2 regions of the Nonomuraea sp. NPDC003707 genome follow, and region 2 is predicted to be linked to the other one. Evidence: riboswitches for the same ligand, from Rfam matches in the RefSeq annotation. Region 2 holds a riboswitch; the other holds the start of a gene.
The links. Region 2 has a riboswitch for cyclic di-AMP ahead of ACWDRB_RS49050 (glycoside hydrolase family 25 protein). Riboswitches for the same ligand answer to the same signal wherever they lie in the genome.

Region 1: linked by a shared signal. The riboswitch ahead of ACWDRB_RS06730 (CHAP domain-containing protein) and the one ahead of ACWDRB_RS49050 (glycoside hydrolase family 25 protein) in region 2 are both predicted to bind cyclic di-AMP.

What each region holds. Positions count from the first base shown of each region.
Region 1 is NZ_JBSFNK010000002.1:574,823-585,360, reverse strand. Features, by position in the region: gene ACWDRB_RS06755 (polysialyltransferase family glycosyltransferase) at 1-372, shown strand, start outside; gene ACWDRB_RS06750 (DUF6716 putative glycosyltransferase) at 720-1,880, opposite strand; gene ACWDRB_RS06745 (hypothetical protein) at 1,883-2,827, opposite strand; gene ACWDRB_RS06740 (aldo/keto reductase) at 2,925-3,746, shown strand; gene ACWDRB_RS06735 (Gfo/Idh/MocA family protein) at 3,766-4,719, shown strand; cyclic di-AMP (ydaO/yuaA leader) riboswitch at 4,837-4,974, shown strand; gene ACWDRB_RS06730 (CHAP domain-containing protein) at 4,988-5,674, shown strand; gene ACWDRB_RS06725 (YoaK family protein) at 5,869-6,615, shown strand; gene ACWDRB_RS06720 (alpha/beta fold hydrolase) at 6,581-7,387, opposite strand; gene ACWDRB_RS06715 (LysR family transcriptional regulator) at 7,459-8,322, shown strand; gene ACWDRB_RS06710 (TetR/AcrR family transcriptional regulator) at 8,387-9,121, shown strand; gene ACWDRB_RS06705 (YciI family protein) at 9,201-9,641, shown strand; gene ACWDRB_RS06700 (RNA polymerase sigma factor) at 9,741-10,538, shown strand, end outside.
Region 2 is NZ_JBSFNK010000030.1:70,314-80,851, forward strand. Features, by position in the region: gene ACWDRB_RS49030 (carboxylesterase/lipase family protein) at 77-1,537, opposite strand; gene ACWDRB_RS49035 (Lrp/AsnC family transcriptional regulator) at 1,679-2,635, shown strand; gene ACWDRB_RS49040 (metal-sensitive transcriptional regulator) at 2,920-3,189, shown strand; gene ACWDRB_RS49045 (MBL fold metallo-hydrolase) at 3,272-4,663, shown strand; cyclic di-AMP (ydaO/yuaA leader) riboswitch at 5,130-5,274, shown strand; gene ACWDRB_RS49050 (glycoside hydrolase family 25 protein) at 5,286-6,053, shown strand; gene ACWDRB_RS49055 (DUF4142 domain-containing protein) at 6,328-7,005, shown strand; gene ACWDRB_RS49060 (MarR family winged helix-turn-helix transcriptional regulator) at 7,091-7,591, opposite strand; gene ACWDRB_RS49065 (patatin-like phospholipase family protein) at 7,699-8,724, opposite strand; gene ACWDRB_RS49070 (hypothetical protein) at 8,748-9,146, opposite strand; gene ACWDRB_RS49075 (TetR/AcrR family transcriptional regulator) at 9,261-9,857, shown strand; gene ACWDRB_RS49080 (LysR family transcriptional regulator) at 9,883-10,538, opposite strand, start outside.

The DNA of each region.
Region 1 (10,538 bases), on a different contig from region 2:
TGCTTCTCCACCGGGCTGCTGACCGCGCAGCGCTACTTCGGGCTGCAGGTGGCCGCGTACGGCACGGAGCTGGTGCTCGACCGGCTGGCGCCGTACGAGAACAGCAACCGGATCCCCGTCACGATCGTGGACGCGCTGCTGCCCCGGCTGTCGCCGGACGGCGGCATCGAGCACCCGACGGCGGTGGACCTGCGCGGGCTCGTCCGGGCGGTGGGCTACTGCATGCAGGCCGAGACGTACCCGGAGCTGCGGCCGGCGAGCATCGAGTTCGACGCCCGCTACTTCAAGCGCAAGCGCCTGGAGACCCTCGGCCTGGTGGCCCGCCCCACGGCGCTCACCCGGCTCCGCCGGAAGATCCGCTCGGCGATCTGACAGCTCTCCCCCGAAAGGCCGCAGCCCCGACACCGGGGTTGCGGCCTTTCTGCGTGAGGCCTCCGGCCACCGCGCTTCCTCGGGAACCGCGACCCCGGCCGATCCCGCTGCCGCGCCCGGCCCCGCCACCGCGCTTCCGAGGGGACCGCAACCCCGGGCGACGGGAGGGACCCTCTCCCGCCGCCCGGGGTTGCGGTCCTTTCGGGGGAAAGGAGCGCGAATGGCCGCGTCTCAGGCGGTTCTTCGGGGAAACGGGCGCGCGTGAGCCGCACCTCAAGCGATCCCTCGGAGGGCCGGGCGTGCCGCTCAGGTGGGGCGGTGGGCTCGCCGGGTCGGGAGGGCGGCGGTCAACCGAGCACCTTGAGGTAGCGGCGCATGCGGCGCTTGGCCCGGTAGCCTGCCCGCAGCATCGAGGGATGCACCTCCACCCGCAGCCTGGCCCGCCGCCGCGCCGCCGCGTGCTCCGGCCCGTCCAGCAGCGATCGGGCCGGTACGCGCGACCCGCCCGCCACCAGCCCGGCCAGCCGCCCGGCCCAGTCGTTGTGCGCCGGCGGGTGGAAGTAGTTGGCCTCGCACCACTCGGGAGAGGCCGCCCGGAAGCCGCCCTTCGCCAGGTCGTCGAGCGTGCCCAGCAGCCCGCTGCCCTCGAACACCAGGTTGATCATCTCGGCGCTGACGCCGAAGTCCTCCAGCACCAGCGACGGCACGCCCAGCGCGATCGCCTCCAGCGCCGCCGTCGAGCTCACCGTGACGAACCCGGCCGCCCGTTCGAGCTGGTCGTGCATCGACCCCGCCGCGAACTCCACCCGCCCCGGCTCGCCCATCTCCCGCCACAGCCGCTGGTAGTGGTGGCGCTCGTTGTGCGTCTGCCGCTCGTCCTCAAGGGCCCGCAGCTTGACCACCACGTCCAGCTCGGGCCGCAGCCGGGCCAGCTCGGCCAGCGCCAGCAGGATCCGCTCGCGGTCCTGGCGCTCCCGCGGCACCTTGGCCTGGGTGGCGAACACGACCCGGTTCCCGCCCCCGGCGACCACGTCGGAGCGCAGGAACGGCAGCCTGGCCAGCCCCACCGCCCCTCCCCCGCCGAGCCGGCCGGCGATCTCCGAGAACTCGGCCACCTCACGCTCGCTGTGCACCACGAACAGGTCGCACCCGCTGCGGAACAACCACGCCTTCTCCGTCGCCGGCACCGAGATGCCCGGCAGCCCGCTCACGAACACCGGCCGCGGCCGCAGGTCGCCGAGCACGTCGGCCACCAGCACGTCCACCACCGGGCCCGTGCAGGCCACGAGCACCACGTCCGGGCGCATGCGCTCGGCCAGCCGCCGCACGGACCGCGCCGACACCACCGGCGGAGGCTCCAGACCGCCGACTGCGGCGGCGATCTGCTCCGGCGAGGGCGCGATCGGCGTGCGCACCACCACGAGCTCCGCCGTGCCGCCGGGGGGAAGGTCGCCGAGCAGGCAGGCCGCCCACTTCAGATACGAGTCGGAGTCGGCGACCGCCAACACTTTCAACCGGACACTCCTGTCAGATGCGAGCGAAGGGCGGGGGCCGCCCTGCTGGTCCACCAGTCCTCAGGAACGTCCACGGGCTCCACGGCGACACCGCGCGGGCTGAGCAGCACCCGCAGCGAGGTGATCGCGGTCGAGGGCAGGCTGAGCACGCGCTGGCCCGCGTCCAGGCCGCGCAGCGTCAGCTCGGCCGGCGCGCCCACGTCGTGCACGGTGATGCCGGGGCGCTCCCTGATCAGGGCCACGTCCACGGGGTCCTCGCGGCGGTGCGGGTAGTACGCGAGCGGCTCCTGGGCCGCCAGGTCCGTCAGCCAGCGCAGGTAGTGGTCGCGGTGCACGAGCCCGTTGCGGACGAGCGAGGTGCCGAGGACGACCGTGCGCTCCGCGGGCCCCTCCGCGCTGGGCGGCTGGGCACGCAGCCAGTCGAACTGGTGGCGTACCAGGTTGATCCCGGCCCGCCGTACGCCGTCCGCCAGGGCCTCGTCCACGGGCAGGGCGGTGAAGACCGACACGTCGCTCAGGCGCAGCCGCAGCGCGGCCGCCAGGCCCAGCACGGAGCGCAGCTTGGTCGGCTGGGCCCTGGCCCGCAGCAGCGGCCGGTACGGCCCCGCGGCCAGCAGCTCCAGCAGCCGGAGCGTGGCCAGCCCGTCGTCCACGATGACGATGCGTCCGGGACGCGAGGTGAGCCAGCGCATCTGCACCCTGCCGGAGAAGGCGTCACCGACGGCCTGCACGCGCCTGGGCATGCGCTCACGCGGCTCCGCCAGCTCCAGGCCGTCGGGCAGCCCAAGAGACCTCAGCTCCCGACGCGTGGCCTTCAACGGCCTCAGACCGGCGCGCGGCACGACCACCGTCTCGGGGCCGAGCACGCCCGCGTAATGGGCCTCGACGGCGCACAGCATCTGGAGCGGTGACTCCACCCAGGCCGACGCCTGTTCGACCACTCCTGTCCTCCCAGCCGGGTGATGGCCCGTTCACGACCGCTTCAAGCTAGCCCCGCCGCCTTAAGCCACCAGAAACGCGACGTGAACAATGGAGAGCATGAACTCGCTCATGCTCAACACCGACGGCGTGCAGATCCCGCAGCTCGGCTACGGCGTCTGGCAGGTCCCCGCCGACGAGGCCGCGCGGGCCGTCACGACCGCGCTCAAGGCCGGTTACCGGCACGTGGACACCGCCGCCGCGTACGGCAACGAAGAAGGCGTGGGGCAGGCCGTACGCGAAAGTGAGCTGCCGCGCCGGAAGCTGTTCGTGACCACCAAGCTGTGGAACGCCGACCACGGCCGCGCGGAGGCGGCCTTCGACGAGTCCCTGGCCCGGCTCGGCCTCGACTACATCGATCTTTTCCTCATCCACTGGCCGGTGCCGCAGCAGGACAAGTACGTGCAGGCTTGGAAGGCGATCGAGAAGATCTACCGTGACGGGCGCGCCAAGGCCATCGGCACCTCCAACTTCAGCATCGCCCACCTCACCCGCCTCATGAACGAGACCGACCTCGTGCCCTCCATCAACCAGATCGAGCTGCACCCGTACCTCCAGCAGCGCGAGCTGCGCGCCTTCCACGAGGCCAACGGCATCCTCACCGAGGCGTGGAGCCCGCTCGGCCAGGGCCAGGGCCTGCTGAACGACCCCGCGCTGGCCAAGCTGTCGGACAAGTGCGGCAAGACGCCCGCGCAGATCGTGCTCCGCTGGCACCTGCAGCTCGGCCACGTCGCGATCCCCAAGTCGGTCACCCCGGCGCGCATCGCCGAGAACATCGGCGTCTTCGACTTCATCCTCGACGCCGAGGACATGGCCGCCATCGGCGCGATGAACAGGGGCCAGCGGATCGGACCCGACCCCGACACGTTCAACATGACCTGACTCGTCTACGATCTCCCGCGTGCGGGATTTTGCGTGGGGCATAGCGGCGACAGGGAATATTGCGCGGACCGTCGGGGCGGCCATCGCGGCCGAACCGGGCATGCGGGTGGCCGCCGTCGGATCGAGGAACCTGGGGCGGGCGCAGGCACTGGCCGCCATTCTGGGGGCGGAGTCCGCGTACGACTCCTATGAGCGGCTCTGCGCCGACCCGGCCGTGGACGCGATCTACGTGGCGACGCCGCACGCCCAGCACCTGGAGGTGGCCGAGGTCGCCATCGCCGCGGGCAAGGCCGTGCTGTGCGAGAAGCCGCTGGCCGCCACCGTGGACGACGCGGAGAAGATGGTACGCCTGGCGCGCGAGGCGGGCGTGTTCCTGATGGAAGCGATGTGGATGCGGTTCAACCCGCTCGTCCAGAAGATCGCGGCCGACGAGCGCTTCGGCGACCTCCGCTCGGTGCACGCCTCCTTCGGCTTCGCCAAGCCCTACGACCCGGAGCACCGGCTGTGGGCGCCGGAGCTCGGCGGCGGGGCGCTCCTGGACCTGGGGATCTACCCGTTCGGGCTGGCCCAGCTGATCCTCGGCATGCCCTCCGACCTGCGGATCACCGGCACTCTGGCGCCCAACGGCGTCGACGCGGAGGCCGGCGGCGTGCTGCTCTACCCCGGTGGCAGGAAGGCTCTCGTGGAGACTTCGTTGCTCGGGAATTACCCGAACCATGCCAGTGTTGTAGGGACTCAGATGCGGGCGGACCTCCAGGCACCGTTCTGGGCCACGCCGCGGATTCTGCTCTCCGGGCCCTCCATGGAGCCGGAGGAGTACATCCTCGATCCGGCGGACAACGGGTACACCGGGGAGCTCCGCGAGGTCCGGGCCGCGACGGCCGAAGGCAGGACCGAAAGTTCGATCATGCCGCTCGACGAATCCCTTGCCATGATGGGGCTTCTGGCCGAGGCTCGCAGGCAGGTCGCCTAGCTGGACCTTTATCGATTTGTAACGCTCTTGCCTTATGCATTACGTTTGAGGCATTCTTGAGACATACGTCCGGTTTGTCCGGACTTGTCCGACCATCGCACGACACATCACAGGAACGTCCTGTGACCGCTGAATCCGCCCTCGGGCGGAACCGGGGACCCACGTCCTTTGGGGTGAATCGGCACTTCGGTGCCGTAGGGCAGCTTCCACGTCCGAACCCGTCAGCTAACCCGGTAAGCGGCATGGAAGCAAGGAGTAAACCCCCTCGATGGCCAACATCCGCTTTACCTCTGCTGCGAAGACCAACATCGCCCGCGCCCTTCTCGGCGCCACCATCCTCGGGACCGCGTTCGGCGCCCACATGACCAGCGCCACCGCAGCGGACAAGCAGCCGATCGACACCGTCGCCGGCACCGCCACCGTCGCCGACCACGCCGAGCGCTCGCGCGAGACCAAGGTCGGCGTCACCGCCGGCCAGGTCCTGGCGCTCGCCAAGTCCCAGGTCGGCATCACCGAGAACGCGGCCGGCGGCGGCACCAAGTTCCAGCGCTGGTACGCCGGCTCGCAGCGCGCCGCGGAGACCATCGCCCGTGACGGCGGCAGCCGCGCCGACTACCTGAACGCCGCCTGGTGCGCGATGTTCGTCTCCTGGGTGGGCGAGCAGACCGGCGCCCGCTCGCAGATCGGCTGGGACGCCTGGACCGTCGCCCACGCCAAGTGGTTCCAGGCCAACCACCGCTTCGGCACCGAGGCCAAGCCCGGCGCCATCGTGTACTTCTCGTGGAGCGGCAGCAAGAACCTCAACGACATCAAGCACGTCGGGTTCGTCGAGAAGGACAACGGCGACGGCACCATCTCGACCGTCGAGGGCAACACCGGCAACGGCAAGGTCGAGGAGCGCGTCCGTCCCAAGTCCCAGGTCGTCGGCTACGGCTACCCCCAGTACCGTTCCTGACCGGACTTTCCCCCGGCGCCTCCAGGCCGGACCTCCCCAGGCACCTCCTGGCCGGCCTTCCCCCAGCGCCGAACGAGCGCGCGTCCCGCAACGGGACGCGCGCTCGTCGCGTTTCACCCCCGCGAGTGCGGCGGCCCGTCACCGGGGAAGACCCGAGGCGAACCGCCCGCGACCTCGCCAAGGAGCCGCCCGCCATGCCAGCCGCGCGCAGACGCCCCGGAAGGCTGGTCCGGAATGGGCTGCGACGGGTCGCCGACGGGCTCTTCCCGCGCGGCGCCAACCCGCACGGCGTCCTGCCCGCCCTGCTGATCCTCCTGGCCTTCGTCACCGGCCTCGTGGACGCGGTCAGCTTCCTCGGCCTGGGCCGCGTCTTCGTCGCCAACATGACCGGCAACATCGTCTTCCTCAGCTTCGCCCTGGCCGGGGAGGCCCAGATGTCCAGATGGGCCTCCCCGGCGGCCCTCGTCGCCTTCGGAGCCGGCGCCTGGAGCGCCGGCCGGGTGATCAGGCGGACCGCGAACCCGCGACGGGCGTTCGCCGCCGCCACCGCCGTACACGCGCTCCTCGTCGCCGCCACCCTCGCCATCGCCCTCACGGCCGGACACCGCACGACCTGGTCCCAGGCGGCCCTCATCGTGCTGCTCGCCTGCGGCATGGGCCTGCAGAACGCGTCCGTACGCGCGCTCGGCGTACCCGACCTGGTCACCAACGTCCTCACCACGACCCTCACGAGCCTGGCCGCCGACACGCCGGGCCGGGCCGCCCTGCGTCGATCCGCCTCCATTGCCGCGATGTTCCTCGGCGCCCTGACTGGCGCCCTCCTCCACCTCACGACCGGCCCCGCACCCGCCCTGGCGGCCGCCCTGGCCCTGCTCGCCACCGTCGCCCTCGTCGCCCGCAGTGGTCTCAGCCGAGAAAGAACTCCGCCAGCGCCCGGGTGACCCCGGCCGGATCGTTCTCCATCGGGATGTGCCCCGCCCCGGGAACGCGCACCAGCGTCGTGTTCGGCACCTCGGCGGCGAAGCGCTCGGCGTACCGGACCTCCTGGAACGTGTCGTCCTCCCCCCACACCAGCAGCTTCGGCGTCCCATCGGCCTTGAGTGCGGGCACCAGATCCAGCGTGTAACGGCTGTCGGCCGCGCCCGCCAGCGCCATCCACGACCGGCCCACCCGCGGGTCGTTCCACGGATCAAGGTAATCGGCCAGCTCCGCCTCGGTGGCCGGCCGGGCGAGCGCGGTGGTGACCGCCTTGCGGCGGGCGGCCAGCAGTTCCTCCACGGTCGTGGCCGCCACCACGGCCGGATCCCGGTAACGGGCCACGCCGGGCACCGGCCAGGAGTCGTATGTGACCGAGTTGACCAGCGCCAGCCGCCGCACCTCTGGCTTCCCCTCCACCAGCAGGTGCTGGGCGACCGCACCGCCGATGTCGTGCCCCGCCACCGAGAGCCGCTCCCCCGCGCCGACCGCGGCCGCGAACCGGGCCACCCACGCCGCCAGCGCCGGAACCGCCGCGGTCTCCGCCGTCAGCTCCCCGCCGGAACGCCCCAGCCCCGGCAGATCCACCGCCACAGGACGCAGCCCCGCCGCCGCCAGCCCGTCGATCACCGGCGCCCAGACCCGGCTCCAGTACGTGCCGTGCAACAGCAACACCACCGGGCCCCGCTCGCCCGCCGTCAGATAACTGGCCACGCGGCCGTCGACTTCGATCGTCATTCGCTCGAACATGGACATAACCATCATGTTCTGGAAGTGCCCCGGTCAAATATCAATTAAGGTATGTCGGTATGACATTGGCGCAGCTTAGGGCCCTGGTCGCGGTCGCCGAACACGGCGGCTTCACCGCCGCCGCCGAGCACACCGGCATGTCCCAGCCCGCAGTCAGCCGCGCCATCGCCGCCCTCGAACGCGAGCTCGGCGCCGCCCTGTTCGTCCGCCACCGCGACGGCATCGCCCTCACCGAGGCCGGCCGGCGAGCCCTCGCCCGCGCGCGCGAGAGCCTGCGCCACTTCGACCTCATCCGCGCCGACGTGGCCGCCGCCAGCGGCCAGATCACCGGCGAACTCCGCCTGGCCAGTCTCCCCAGCGCCACCGGCACGCTCGTCGCCAAGCTGCTGCGCGCGTTCACCGACCGCTACCCGCAGGTCCGCGTACGCCTCTTCGAGGGCATGGACGACGACATCCGCGAATGGCTGCACCGCGGCGCCGCCGAGGTCGGCGTCGTCACCCTCCCCGCGCCCGGCCTGCACACCGTCCACCTGAGCACCCACGACATGGTCGCCGTGCTGCCCGCCGACCACCCCCTGGCCGCCCGCCCGGCCGTCAATCTCGCCGATCTGGAGGACAGGCCGTTCATCCTGACCACCGCCGGCTGCCGTCCCCTCATCATGGGTGCGGCGCTGACGGCCCAGGTACGGCTCGACGTCGCCTTCGAGGCCAGCGGCCCCGCCGCCATCCTGGAGATGGTGGCCGCGGGGCTGGGCGTCAGCATCGTCCCGACCCTCGGCCTCCCCGCCGACCTGGGCGCCGTCGTCACCCGGCCCCTGGAGCCGAAGATGACCCGTTCGCTGGCCCTGGCCGTTCCGTCGGCGGACGACTGCGCCCCGACCGCACGCGTTTTTCTCGACCAGCTCGGCTCCTTTACATTGTAGATCAGAGTGTACGTTGTCTACTTCTGATACGTTGTACACAAACTCGTCGAGAGGAGGGCGATCCATGACTGCCCCGCGCAAGCCCGATGACAGGCCTCCGCTGTGGGCCCGCCTCGAGCGCCCGGCGCCCGCCCCCCGCCAGACCCTGTCCCCGCACCGCATCGCCACCGCCGCCGTGGGCGTCGCGGACGCGGAGGGCCTCGACGCCATCACCATGCGGCGGCTGGCCACCGAGCTGGGCGTCGCCCCGATGGCCGCGTACCGGTACGTGTCGGGCAAGGACGAGCTGCTGGAGCTGATGGCCGACCACGTCTACGGCGAGCTGGAGCTGCCCGGCGAGACGGCGGGATGGCGCGAGACGCTGCGGGAGATCGCCGTCAGGACGCGCGAGCTGGTGCTGAAGCACCTCTGGCTCGCCCAGCTCCCGCCGAGCGCGATTCTCGCCGTCACCCCCAACCGCCTGGCGGTGGCGGAACGCTCGCTGCGCGCCGTCGACGGCCTGGACCTGGACGCCGACACCAAGATGGCCGTCGTCAACACCGTGAGCTCCTACACGCAGGGAGTCACCGGCGCCGAGATCGCGATGCGCCGGCTCATGGCGGGTCAGGGCTGGTCCAGCGAGCAGCAGGTCTACCTCAGCTTGGCCCCGCAGCTCACCTACCTCCTCGACACCGGCCGCTACCCCGGCTTCCGGCAGTACATCTACGAGGGCAGGCACAAGGACCGGCCGGGCTGGCAGTTCGAGACCGGGCTCGAGTACGTTCTGGACGGCATCGCGGCCCGGCTGTTCGCGAATTGAATCTCTCGCGTACGTGTCGATCCCGCCTGTCGCCGTTCGACGCGTTCGACGAGAGCTCGAACCGGAAAGAGAGACACCCATGAAATTCATGATCGTCGGCAAGGCCAACGCGGAGACCGAGGCCGGGGCGCTGCCCAGCCAAGAGGTCGTGGACAACATGCACGCCTACAACGAGGCGCTGACCAAGGCGGGCGTGCTGCTGGCGGCCGAAGGGCTCTACCCGAGCTCGCAGGGGGTCCAGATCGCGTACAGCGGCGGCAAGGCGACCGTGATCGACGGCCCCTTCGCCGAGGCCAAGGAGCTCATCGCCGGCTTCTGGCTGATCCAGGTCAAGTCCCGGGAAGAGGCGATCGAATGGGCGATGCGCGTGCCGGTGCCGCCGGGGTACGACGGGATCGGGCTGGACGTGTGGCGGGTGTTCGACGCTTCGGACGTACCGGACGATTCGCTGCCCGCGGACGAGCGGGAACGCGAACAAGCACTACGCGACCGCCTCGGCGCCGACACGCCCAACCCCTGACCCACCCGCACGCGCCCGCCCCGGCACTGTCAGGCACGCACTCAGGAGACGGGACTCGGGTTGCCATCGGCGCCTTCGTGCTGCTCTCATGGGCCGGTGATGGCTTCCGACACCGACGACCAGGCCCGAACCCAGGCCACCCCCCGCCGTGGGACGGAGACCCATCGGGCCATCGAGGCTGTGTGGCGGATCGAGGCGGCCCGGCTCATCGCCGGGCTCGCCGGGCTGGTGCGCGACGTCGGCCTGGCCGAGGAGCTGGCCCAGGACGCGCTGGTCGCCGCCCTGGAGCAGTGGCCGGAGTCCGGCGTGCCCCGCAACCCCGGCGCCTGGCTGATGACGGTGTCGAAGCGCCGCGCCATCGACCTGATCCGCAGGAACGAACGCCTCGAACGTAACCTGATCGAGCTCGGCCACCGGCTCGACACGGACGAGGACCTGCCCGAGGTGGACGAGATCGAGGACGACCTCCTGCGGCTGGTGTTCACGGCGTGCCACCCGGCGCTCTCCGTGGAGGCCCGGGTGGCCCTCACGCTCCGCGTGCTCGGCGGCCTGACCACCGACGAGATCGCCCGGGCGTTCCTCGTCCCGGAGTCCACGGTGGCGCAGCGGATCGTCCGCGCCAAACGGACCCTGGCCGACAAGGAGATCCCCTTCGAGGTCCCCCAAGCCACCGAGCTGTCGGCGCGCCTGGAATCGGTCCTGGAGGTCATCTACCTGATCTTCAACGAGGGCTATTCGGCGACGGCCGGCGACGACTGGATGCGTCCCGCCCTGTGCGAGGACGCGCTCCGGCTGGGCCGGGTCCTGGCCGGCCTGATGCCCAAGGAGCCGGAGGTGCACGGCCTGGTCGCCCTCATGGAGATCCAGGCGTCCAGATCGGCGGCCCGCGTGAGCCCG
Region 2 (10,538 bases):
TGGCCCGCATTTTCACAAAGATTGGCCGTTGGAGCGGCTGTGCTGCGAGGCGCGCGGACCAGGAGGCGGCGGAATGTCAGGCGAAGTGCCGGATGGTCGCAGGGTTGGCGGCCTCGTACGGGTGCCACTGATCTGCGGCGGGCCGGCCAGAGGCTATGAAGGCCGCTACCGCGTGAGAGAACGTGTGGCCGAGCGAGCGGGCCGCGACGGTGGCCTCGCCGAGCATGGGACTGTCGGGGTAGGCGTCGATGGTGTCGAAGAAGAAGGGGAGTTCCACGCAGTGCGCGGCGCCCAGGTGTGCGCGGTCCTGAGCCGGGGCGTAGTCGAACTGGTAGACGTAGGTGGGGTTGCCGGCCGCAGCGTGGTGATCGGCGATGGCGAGGGCCCCGTCGCGGAAAATGATCTCGGTCTCGACCTCGGTGAAGACGTCGCTCGGTGTCGCGTGCGGACGCTGGGCGGCGGCGCGGTCGAACCGCTCGGCGCCGCCGTCGACCTGGCCTGCCACGATCGAGCTCGCCTGGCCGGCGGTGATGGCCTGGATGCGCGGGTCGAACGCGAAGAACGCCGCCATCTCGTTCCTGGTGGTCCCCGTCAGCAACTGCTTGCCGTCGAGGCGTCCGTGGGCCAGCGCCTGTTCCCACGCCTCGGGCATTCCGAAGGCGCCGAGGACGGGGTACATCGGCGGAGCGACGCTGCCCGGGCGGAAGACGTCCTGGGCGAGCTGCTGGTAGGCGGCGAGGAGCTGCTCGGCTGGGACAGCGCGCAGGGTGGTGATGGGATCCGGGCCCCGCTCCAGGCCGAGGATCTTGAGGAAGCGTCGGGCATGGTCGGCCGCCTCCCCGGGGTCTTGCGGGGGGAGCCCCCAGGGACCGCTCTGGGTGATGACCCGCTTGATCTCCGGGCCGGTGACCGGCGAGAGGGCGAGGTAGAGGGCGGAGAAGGCTCCGGCGGACTGGCCGCCGACAGTGAGGTTGCCGGGATCTCCCCCGAAGGCGGTGATGTTGCGCTTCACCCAGGTGAGGACGGCGGCCTGGTCCTGCACGCCGAGGTTCTCAATGCCGAGTTCCGGGAGGTAGAGGTAGCCAAGGGGACCGACGCGGTAGTTGGCGGTGACGACGATGATGTCGCCGGCGGCGGCCAGGTTTCGGCCGTCGTACCAGTCCCAGCCACCGGATCCGCTGGTGAATCCGCCGCCGTGGAACCACACCAGGACCGGGAGGGCGTGCGGGGTGGATCCGCCGACCGGCAGGCGGGGGGTCCACACATTGAGGGTGAGAGAGCCGTCCTCGTTCCAGTCGGGGGTGCGGTGTCCCATGACCGCTTCGAGACGGGAGGGGGCCCGGGGGACGGACGGGCCGGAGCAGGCGGCATCCCACTGGCCCGACCAGTCGGGGTGCTGCGCGGGGGTGGCGAAGCGCCGGTCCCCCAGCGGGGAAGCCGCGTTGGGGATGCCGCGGAACGCGGCGACGCCGTCCTCGACGGTGCCCTGCACGCTCCCCGACTCGGTGTCCACGACGGGGCGTTCCCTCACGATCATTGATGTCACCTTCCTTGCCGGAGTGGTACGCCTCCGTTCTACGGTCGTTCGGCGGAAAAGAGCGAGCAGCCGCCCCGTAGCTTCCTGATATGCGTCATGGATCACGGGATTCTGGCGAAAGTAAGACATATGAGACATGAGATGGATGCGACGGAGCGGCGGATCGCCGCGGTGCTGATGGCGTCGCCGCGGGCGTCATGGCGAACGATCGCCCGTGTCCTTGGGATCTCCGAGCGCACGGTCGTGCGCCGTGCGACACCGCTCCTGCACGACGGCACGCTGCGGCCCACAGCGATCCGCAATCCCGCTCTCTTTCCTCGGCTCATCCCCATGGTGTTGCGGATCCGGTGCCGGCCCAGCCGCATCCAGGCGATCGCCGCGGGACTGGCGCGGCGTGCCGACACGGTGTGGGTCGACATTCTCGGCGGCGGTGACGAGATCAGCAGCGTGCTCTTTCTCGACGGGCCCAAGGCCCGGACCTCGCTGCTGCTGCGGGACCTGCCCGCCACAGCCGCCGTCCATTCGTGGGACGCCTACGACCTGTTGAAAGTGTTTCCCGCGGGGTTCGCCTGGAGCGCGGGACTGCTGCCCATGGATCAGTTCGAGACCCTCGCCACCTTGCCGCGAGAGCCCGTTGACGCGCCGCAGATTCAACCGCTCGATGACGCGCTCATCGACCAGTTGACCGCGAACGCGCGCGCCGGCTACAGCGACCTGGCCACCCGGCTGGGAACGTCGGCGTCGACGGTGCGCCGTCGGCTGGACCTGCTCATCTCTGCCCACATGGTGCGTATGGCGTGCGAGGTGGACTTGAGGCTGCTGGGCATCGGCAGTGAGGCGCTGCTGTGGATCGCCACCGGTCCGGGCAGCCTGGACGCGACCGGGCAAGAGCTGAGCCGGCATCCGCAGGTGCGGTTCACCGCGGCCACGACCGGGGCGGCGAACCTCCTGGTGGCCGTCGCGGCCGACGATCTGGGCGGGCTGTACTCCTTTCTCACCGAGACTGTCGGATCGCTAGACGATGTCCGCGGGCTGGAGGTGACCCCGATCCTGAGCTCACTGAAACGGACCGGCCTCTTTCGCCGATCCGAGATCTGAGTTCCTCAACCTGTCGCCGCCCACGACACCCCGCGCGTCATGACGTATCGTTCGCCAGACCTCCTCGCCGCCCGAAGGAGCACGTCAGGTCCCGAGATCACGGATCGGCCCACGTTCTCGCTCCATCGCTCCCGTCGGAGATGCGCGCGGCTCCAGCATGTCATCCGGTACGTCACCGCACCCGGCCGGAACCCTGATCAAGGTGGACCAGCGCTCTCAGCGCCGGTGCCCTTTACCGATGGAGATTTACCCCCGGGGGTATATTGGGCGCGGAGGTGGTGCGGATGGAGATGGACGCGACCGTCCTGAGGGATGCGCTGACGCGGCTGAAGCGGGCCCACGGCCAGCTCGGCGGAGTGATCGCGATGATCGAGAACGCCGAGGACTGCGAGAAGGTGCTGACGCAGCTGGCCGCGGTGTCGAAGGCGTTGGACCGGGCCGGATTCAAGATTATCTCGACCGGGTTGCAGCAGTGCCAGGTGGCGCGCGAGCAGGGCGAGGAGCCACCGATCAGCGTGGAGCGGCTGGAGAAGCTGTTCCTCGCTCTTTCTTGACCGTGTGATCGGGTGAGCCGGGGCACCCATATGTTCTCTTGATACCCCCGGGGGTATTTGATGATCGAAAGGAGACAAGGAGATGACGATCCAGGTCGAGGTGATCGAGACCTCCTCCCTGGGGGACCGCAGTTATCTCGCCCATGACGGGCAGGTCGCGGTGGTGGTCGATCCGCAGCGCGACATCGACCGCGTCCTGGCCCTGGCCGGCCGCCTGGGGGTGCGGATCACCCACGTGGTGGAGACCCATCTGCACAACGACTACGTCTCCGGCGGCCTGGCGCTGGCCCGGGTGAGCGGGGCGGCGTACCTGGTGGGCGGGGCCGAGGAGGTCGGCTTCGACCGCGTGCCGGTCGCCGGCGGAGATCGGATCGCCGTCTCCGAGCGGATGTGGCTGGACGTGGTGAGCACGCCGGGACACACCTTTCGCCACCTTTCCTACGTGCTGGCCGGGCCGGGCGGGCCGGAGGGGGTGTTCACCGGAGGATCGCTGTTGTTCGGCGGCACCGGGCGTACCGACCTGCTGGGCGCCGAGCATGCCCGCACCCTGGCCCGCCACCAGCACGCCTCCGCGCGGCGGCTGTCCGGCCTGCTGCCCGACGGCGCGCGGCTCTGGCCGACGCACGGGTTCGGCAGCTTCTGCGCGGTCACGCAGTCCGGCGCGTCCGCCTCGACCATCGGCCGGGAGAAGGACGTCAACCCGGTGCTGCGGATGGAGGCCGACGACTTCGTCACCCACATCCTGGAAGGCCTGGACGCCTACCCCGCCTATTACGCCCACATGGGCGCGCGCAACGCCGCCGGAGCGGAGCCGATCGACCTGACCCCGGCGCGGCCGGCCGACAGCGCTGAGCTGCTGGCTCGCCTGCGGGCGGGCGAATGGGTGGTGGACCTGCGCTCACGCAAGGCGTTCGCGGACCGGCATCTGGCCGGCACGCTCAGCTTCGGCCTGGACGGGCCGATGGCGACCTGGCTGGGCTGGCTGGCCCCGTGGGGCACGCCCCTCACGCTGCTCGGCGAGTCGGCCGAACAGGTCGCCGCCGCCCAGCGCGAACTGGCCCGCATCGGCATAGACCGCCCGGCCGCCGCCTCGACCGGCTCCGTCGAACAGTGGGCCGGGCACAACCCGGACCTGATCGCCGACCTGACCACCGCGACCTTCGCCGACCTTGCCGCCGCCCGTGCGGGGGAGCCGGTCGGCGGCCCGACCGTCCTGGACGTGCGGATGGGCAACGAATGGCGGGCCGGTCACGTGGCCGGCGCCGTGCACATCCCGCTGCCAGAGCTGCCGGGGCGCCTGGCCGAGGTGCCGGAGGGAACGGTGTGGGTACACTGCGGCACCGGCTACCGGGCCGCGGCGGCCGCGAGCCTGCTGGCCCGCAGCGGCCGACAGGTGGTCCACATCGACGACGCCTACTCCCGGGCCGCCGACGCCGGCCTGCCCATCACCGCCCCCGATGAGGCCCCCTCTTGACCACCCTCGGCCCCGGCGACACCGGTACGCCTGCCGGGATCCGGTGACCCGCCGGGGCCGATCGACGTGCGGACCCCCGGAGCGTTGGAGTCCGCCCGCCTGCCCGGCTCCCGCGTGCCCGACGGCGCCGCGGACGTCAAACGACGGGGCTGGAGTCACGATTACCCGTAGAACGGAGTTTTGTCACAAGGGCAACGCATGAATAGCCTGTCCCACCCGTGCCGAGATCATAAAGGCCCGGAAGCGACTCCCCCGATTTTTTGCCAAGCACCAGAATCCCTACAGGCACGGCATTTCAGCGCCGCCCAGTCGCCGACACCCGCGAATCAGATTTGCACTACTTGCACCATCTATGGATATATGTCTATCTTTTGCCTAGTTGCGGCACGGATGTGGCGCCCTTTCGCCGCATCGTTGCCGCTTCGTTGACCGGACCGCGCGCTGCCCGAAGAAGCCCTTCGGGGACAGCGTCCGGCCGCCGAATCCGCGCCTCGCGGAACCGGGGACCCACGTTCTTGGGGTGAATCGGACGCCAGCCCAGGCTGCGCCATGTAGGGCACTTCCAGGCCCGAACCCGTCAGCTAACCCGGTAGGCGGTATGGAAGCAAGGAGTCAATGCCTCATGTCCAAGCCTCGGCTTGCCACAATCGCCTACATCCTCAAGAATCACCGCGATCTCCTCACCAAATACCTCAGCTTCGCCGTCGCCGTCGCGATCCTCGCCGCAACCGCCGCCATCGCCACCTTCGCATTCGCATCGCCCACCGCGCAGAACCCGGTGCCGGCGACTCGTCAAGCAGCCGGACCCCTCATCTACGGCCTGGACATCTCCAATTACGAGCCCCTGTACGACTGGAATGCCAGCCCGGCCAAGTTCGGCATCATCAAAGCCACAGAAGGCACGTCCTTCCGCGACGCCTCATTCGCCAGGCACTGGCGCGAGCTGGGCAAGAAGGGCATCGTGCGCGGGGCTTACCACTATGGCCATCCCCGCAACAATCCCATCGCGGAGGCCGAGCACTTCCTGTCCGTGGTGAACTCGCAGCCCGCCAAGGCCGGCGACCTGCTGGTCCTTGACCTGGAGACCGCGAACGGCAGATCCGTCGCCGAGGTCAACGCCTGGGCCAAGACGTGGCTGTCGTACGTGAAGGACAAGACGGGGATCACCCCGATGTTCTACAGCGGCTGGAACTTCGCCAACAAGTACGGCAAGGGCCTGTCCGAGTACCCGCTGTGGGTCGCCCACTACAGCAAGGCCAAGGGGGCCATCTCCCCGCCCGCCGACTGGAAGTCCTGGGCCATCCACCAGTACTCCGAGTCCCCTGTCGACCAGAACGTCTCCGCGCTGACCGCCGACCAGTTGCGCGGCCTGGGCCGCCCCACGGCCTGAACCCACACGGCGGGTCCGCACCGCGATCGGGTTGCTCCCAGGTGAACGCCGCCCCGCGTGCTCCTCTCGGCCCGGAGGAGCACGCGGTGGACGCCGGTCACGGATGGCACCGGTGAAGGCCGCCTCGGACAACGGCTCAGCGGACCCCGGCAGTCTTGCCCCATGCAAATCTTGCACAATGCCATGAACACTCCCGCACCCTCCCGCGTATCCCTCAGTGACCGGCGCCACTCACGAAGGCCGCGTCCAAGGGACCGGAAGGGGATGACGGCGTATGCGACTCCTCGACAGCCGTCGCGCTCTCATCAGTTGCGGCATTGCCGCCCTCTGCACTCTGACCGCCTGCGCCGGCTACACGCCGACGCCCGTCTCTGACACCGTCGGCCTCAGCACCGAGCCGACCGCCGTCGAGACCGGACCGACCGACGCACCCACGGTCCAACCCGTGGAGGAACAGCCGGAGGTCCGCACCCGGCAGACCAAGTGGGGACCGCTGTCGGAGGCCGACCAGGAGCTCATCAAGAAGGTCCGGCTCGCCAGCCTGTGGGAGATGCCCATGGCCCAGGACGCGATACAGCGCGCCAACAGCGCCCGCGTCCGCCAGGTCAGCAAGGAGATCGCGGCTCAGCACGACATGCTCGACGGGCAGGTTCGCGACGTGGCCGCCAAGCTGAAGGTCAAACTGCCGGTGAAGCCCACGCCTCAGCAGCAGGACTGGATGACAGATATTTCCGGCAGGTCCGGATCCGCCTATGACAAGACGTACGTCAAATGGCTGCGCCTGGCGCACGGACAGATCTTCACCCTGATCGGCACGGTACGCGGCACCACGCAGAACACCCTGGTGCGGCGCTTCTCCGAACAGGCCAACGCCGCGGTGCTCAACCACCAGCGCCTCCTGGAGAGCACCGGCCTGACCACGCCCGAGAGCTTCCCCACCCCGTCCATCTGACGACCGGGGGGGAGCCCGCACGGCTTCCGGCCGCCGCGAAGTGCTCAGCGGGCATCGGTCGGCGGCTCAACGCCGCGCGAGCAATTCAGACAGCGGACCAGCCCAGCGGGTTCGGCACGTTCAGGGGTGGCTCGCCGCCCGCCTCGTTGAAGGCGTTCATGGCCGAGATGAGCGCCCGGCGCTGCCTGGCCGACATCCGCGCCACGATCGCGCCGATCTCCTCCCTGCGGCGCGCGGTCACCTCGTCCACGATGCGGCGTCCCTCGTCCGTCAGCCGCATCAGGCTCTCGCGCCGGTTGTGCGGATTGACCTCCCGTACGATCAACCCGGCGGCCACCAGCCGATCGGCCATCCGCATCGCCGTGGAGGAGTTGACGCCCAGCAGCTCCGCCATCGTGACCAGCTTGGTCTCACCATGGCCGGCCAGCACCACCAGCATCCTGAACTGCGGCAACGTGACCCTGTCCCCGACCGCCCCCAATGACCTCACCGCGACCGCCACCAACAGCCGCGACCCGGTCAGCACCGCCGTGACGACAGCCGAAAGATCCTCTCCCTGCGCCTGGAGGTCATCGTCATCCTTCATAGGCACTGTTGTACATGCGCGGGACGGATCACGGGCACGAGATCCCCATCGTCCGCAGCACCTCCGCAACGCCAGGATCAGGAACGCCGTCGCCGGCGGGGTCGCGTCTATGGTGCGGCGGTCGGCCGGCCGAGCGGTTGCAGCAGCAGGTTGACGGCTGCGCGGCCGGCTTCGAGCGCGGCTTTGAGGGGCTGGCCGTCGCGGGTGAGCCGCCCGATGCGCGGGGAGTCAGGCGCGGGCCGCACGGACAGCACCGCAGGATCGGGCGCGGCCTGGCCGTCGGCGGGTGGAGGGGTCGTCGGGGGCTCGGGCCGGTCGTACCGGGCGAGCAGCGTGTCGTCGTGCAGCAAGCGGTGGTCGCGCGCGAAGAAACTCCGGTGCAGTGCCTCCGGATAGCTCCGCAGAACGGTCGCGGCGATCAGGCGCGTCCCGTAGGACGGTCGCGCGGCCGGTGCTTCGGCCGCGGCCGAAGGCGCGGGACGGGACCGCAGCACGAGGACGTGGCTGGCGCCCTGCGCCAGGGCGGTGCGGTACGGGATGGACTCGGCGAGTCCCGCGTCGTAGAAGAGCCGCCCGGCCAGCTCGACCGGCGGACCGGCGAGGAACGGGAGTGCCGCACTGGCCCGCAGGGCCAGCCGCAGCTCGACGGGACCGGTCAGGTGCGGGCGCAGATCGGTGGATTGCCCGGTCTGTACGTCGGTGGCCAGCGGGTGGTACTCGATGGGGTTGGTCAGGACCGCGTCGAAGTCCATCCGGGTGACTTCGCAGTACAGGTATTCGACCAGGTTCCGCACGTCGACCATCGGACGGCCGCGCAGGAGGTTGGACGGGCGGATCATCGCTCGCGCGTAGACGGGCTCGGCCCAACCGGTCAGGTTCTCGGGGGTTCCGCTCAGCAGCCAGGCCCCGGTGATGGCCCCGGCCGATGCCCCATAGACCGCGTCGAAGGCGTGCGCCGCTCCGGCCTCGTGCAGGGCCAGGGCCATGCCGGCGGAGACCGTGCCGCGCATGCCGCCGCCCTCGATGGCCAGGGCCACCCGGTGGCCGTCCTGGCGGGCGCCGGGACGGCTGCCGCTACGGACCCGGTCGGCTATGACGCGCAGCACTTCGTGTTCGCCGGTCTCGGGTGGCATATGTCCTTCTTTGTGTTGTGTGGCTAGTCACGGTCGCCGGACAGGTACGAGCGGGCCCGGGCCCAGACGCCGGGGTCGGGTTGGGTGGTCGTCCACGTGGTCGTCCATGCGGTGGACCTGAGCTTTCCCCGGCCGCGGTAGCGCCGCACGATGGCGACGTGGTCCGGCCAGGCGACGAACTTGCGCAGGGCCTGCTCATCCTGCCAGATCGACACCGAGCCGCACCTGCCCTCCAGCGGCTCCGTCCACAGCCACATGCCGACCGCGCCGGGCAGGTCGGGCCACGCGCGGCGCAGGGTGAGCCCGGCGTGGTAGACGCCGGGCAGGTCGATCAGCCGGCTGATCGAGAAGTCGGTGACGCTGACCAGCACCGAGCCGGTGGCGCCGGCCGCCGGTCCGGGAGTCCATCGGGATCTCAGCATGCCGCTGCTCCAGTCCTTTCTTTGTACGAACGTTCGTGCCGAGAATAGGAACATACCGAGGATGACGTCAAGCCGCTATCCTGGGCCGAACGTTCGTACGCAGAAAGGGTGAAGATGGCGGGACGGCCGCGGGACGAGCGGGCCCGCAACGTGATCCTGCGCCGGGCGGCGGACATCGCCTCGCAGGACGGGCTGGAGGGGCTGTCGATCGGCCGGCTGGCCACGGAGCTCGGCGTGAGCAAGAGCGGCCTGTTCGGTTACTTCGGCTCCAAGGAGGAGCTACAGCTCGCCACGATCCGCACCGCGATGAGCGTGTACGTCGACGAGGTCGTCCAGCCCGCGCTGACCGTGCCGCCGGGCCTGGGGAGGGTGCGGCGGCTGTGCGAGAGCTGGTTGAGCTACTCGCAGCGGCGGGTCTTCCCCGGCGGCTGCTTCTTCTTCGCCGTCACCGCGGAGTTCGACGCCCGCCCGGGCCGGGTGCGGGATGCCGTCGCCGCAGCCGGCCTCGACTGGATCCGCTTCGTGACGCGTACCGTCGACGATGCCCGCCAGCTCGGCGAGCTCGCCGACGACACGGACGCCGACCAGCTCGCGTTCGAGCTGATCGCTTTCATGGAGAACGCCAACGCCGTCTCCTTGCTGCACGACGACCCGAACGCCTACGAGCGCGCCAGGACCGCCATCCGCAACCACGTGAACACCTACAGCTGACGACGAGCCGGGCGCTCGAATCGCCTCAGCCGGAGAGACCCAAAGGGGTCAGGTCTATCTCGGGCACCCACACCTCAGGGTCGGACGGGGCGGGAAGTGGTCGCAACTGCCGCAGGAGCACCCGCAGCAGCGGCCGGGGATTACGCCGGTGCCAGACGACCGACCAGGGCATCAGCGGCGTCGGCTCGACGATCGGGATGCGGCGCAGGCCGCTCCCTGCCGGGTCGATGCTCATCTCGCCCAGGCCCACCGCGCTCTTCTCCATCAGGAACTGCTCCACGAGATGCCGCTGCCCGATGGCCGGAGCGGTGAAGCGCAACGGCACGCCGAACCGGTCGGCCAGCCGTACGAGATAACCGCGCCATTCCGCCGCGCCCGCCGGGTCGGGCATCGCGATGCCCGCCTCGCGCAGGTCAGCCGGCCGCAGCACGTCCCTGGCGGCCAGGCGGTGGTCCTCGGGCACGAACGCGTGCAGCGGCTCCAGACGCACGAGCCGGTACGCCAGCTCGGCGGGCCAGGGTGCCGGCGTGTCGTGCACGCGCCCGAACGCGGCGTCGAGCTCCAGCCGCCGCAGGGCCGGCAACGCCACGGACAACCCCTGCCGCATGCTCAGCTCGATCCGTACGCGAGAGTCGCGCTCACTCGCCTGACGTACCATCCGCAGCGGCGTGAACCGCTCGT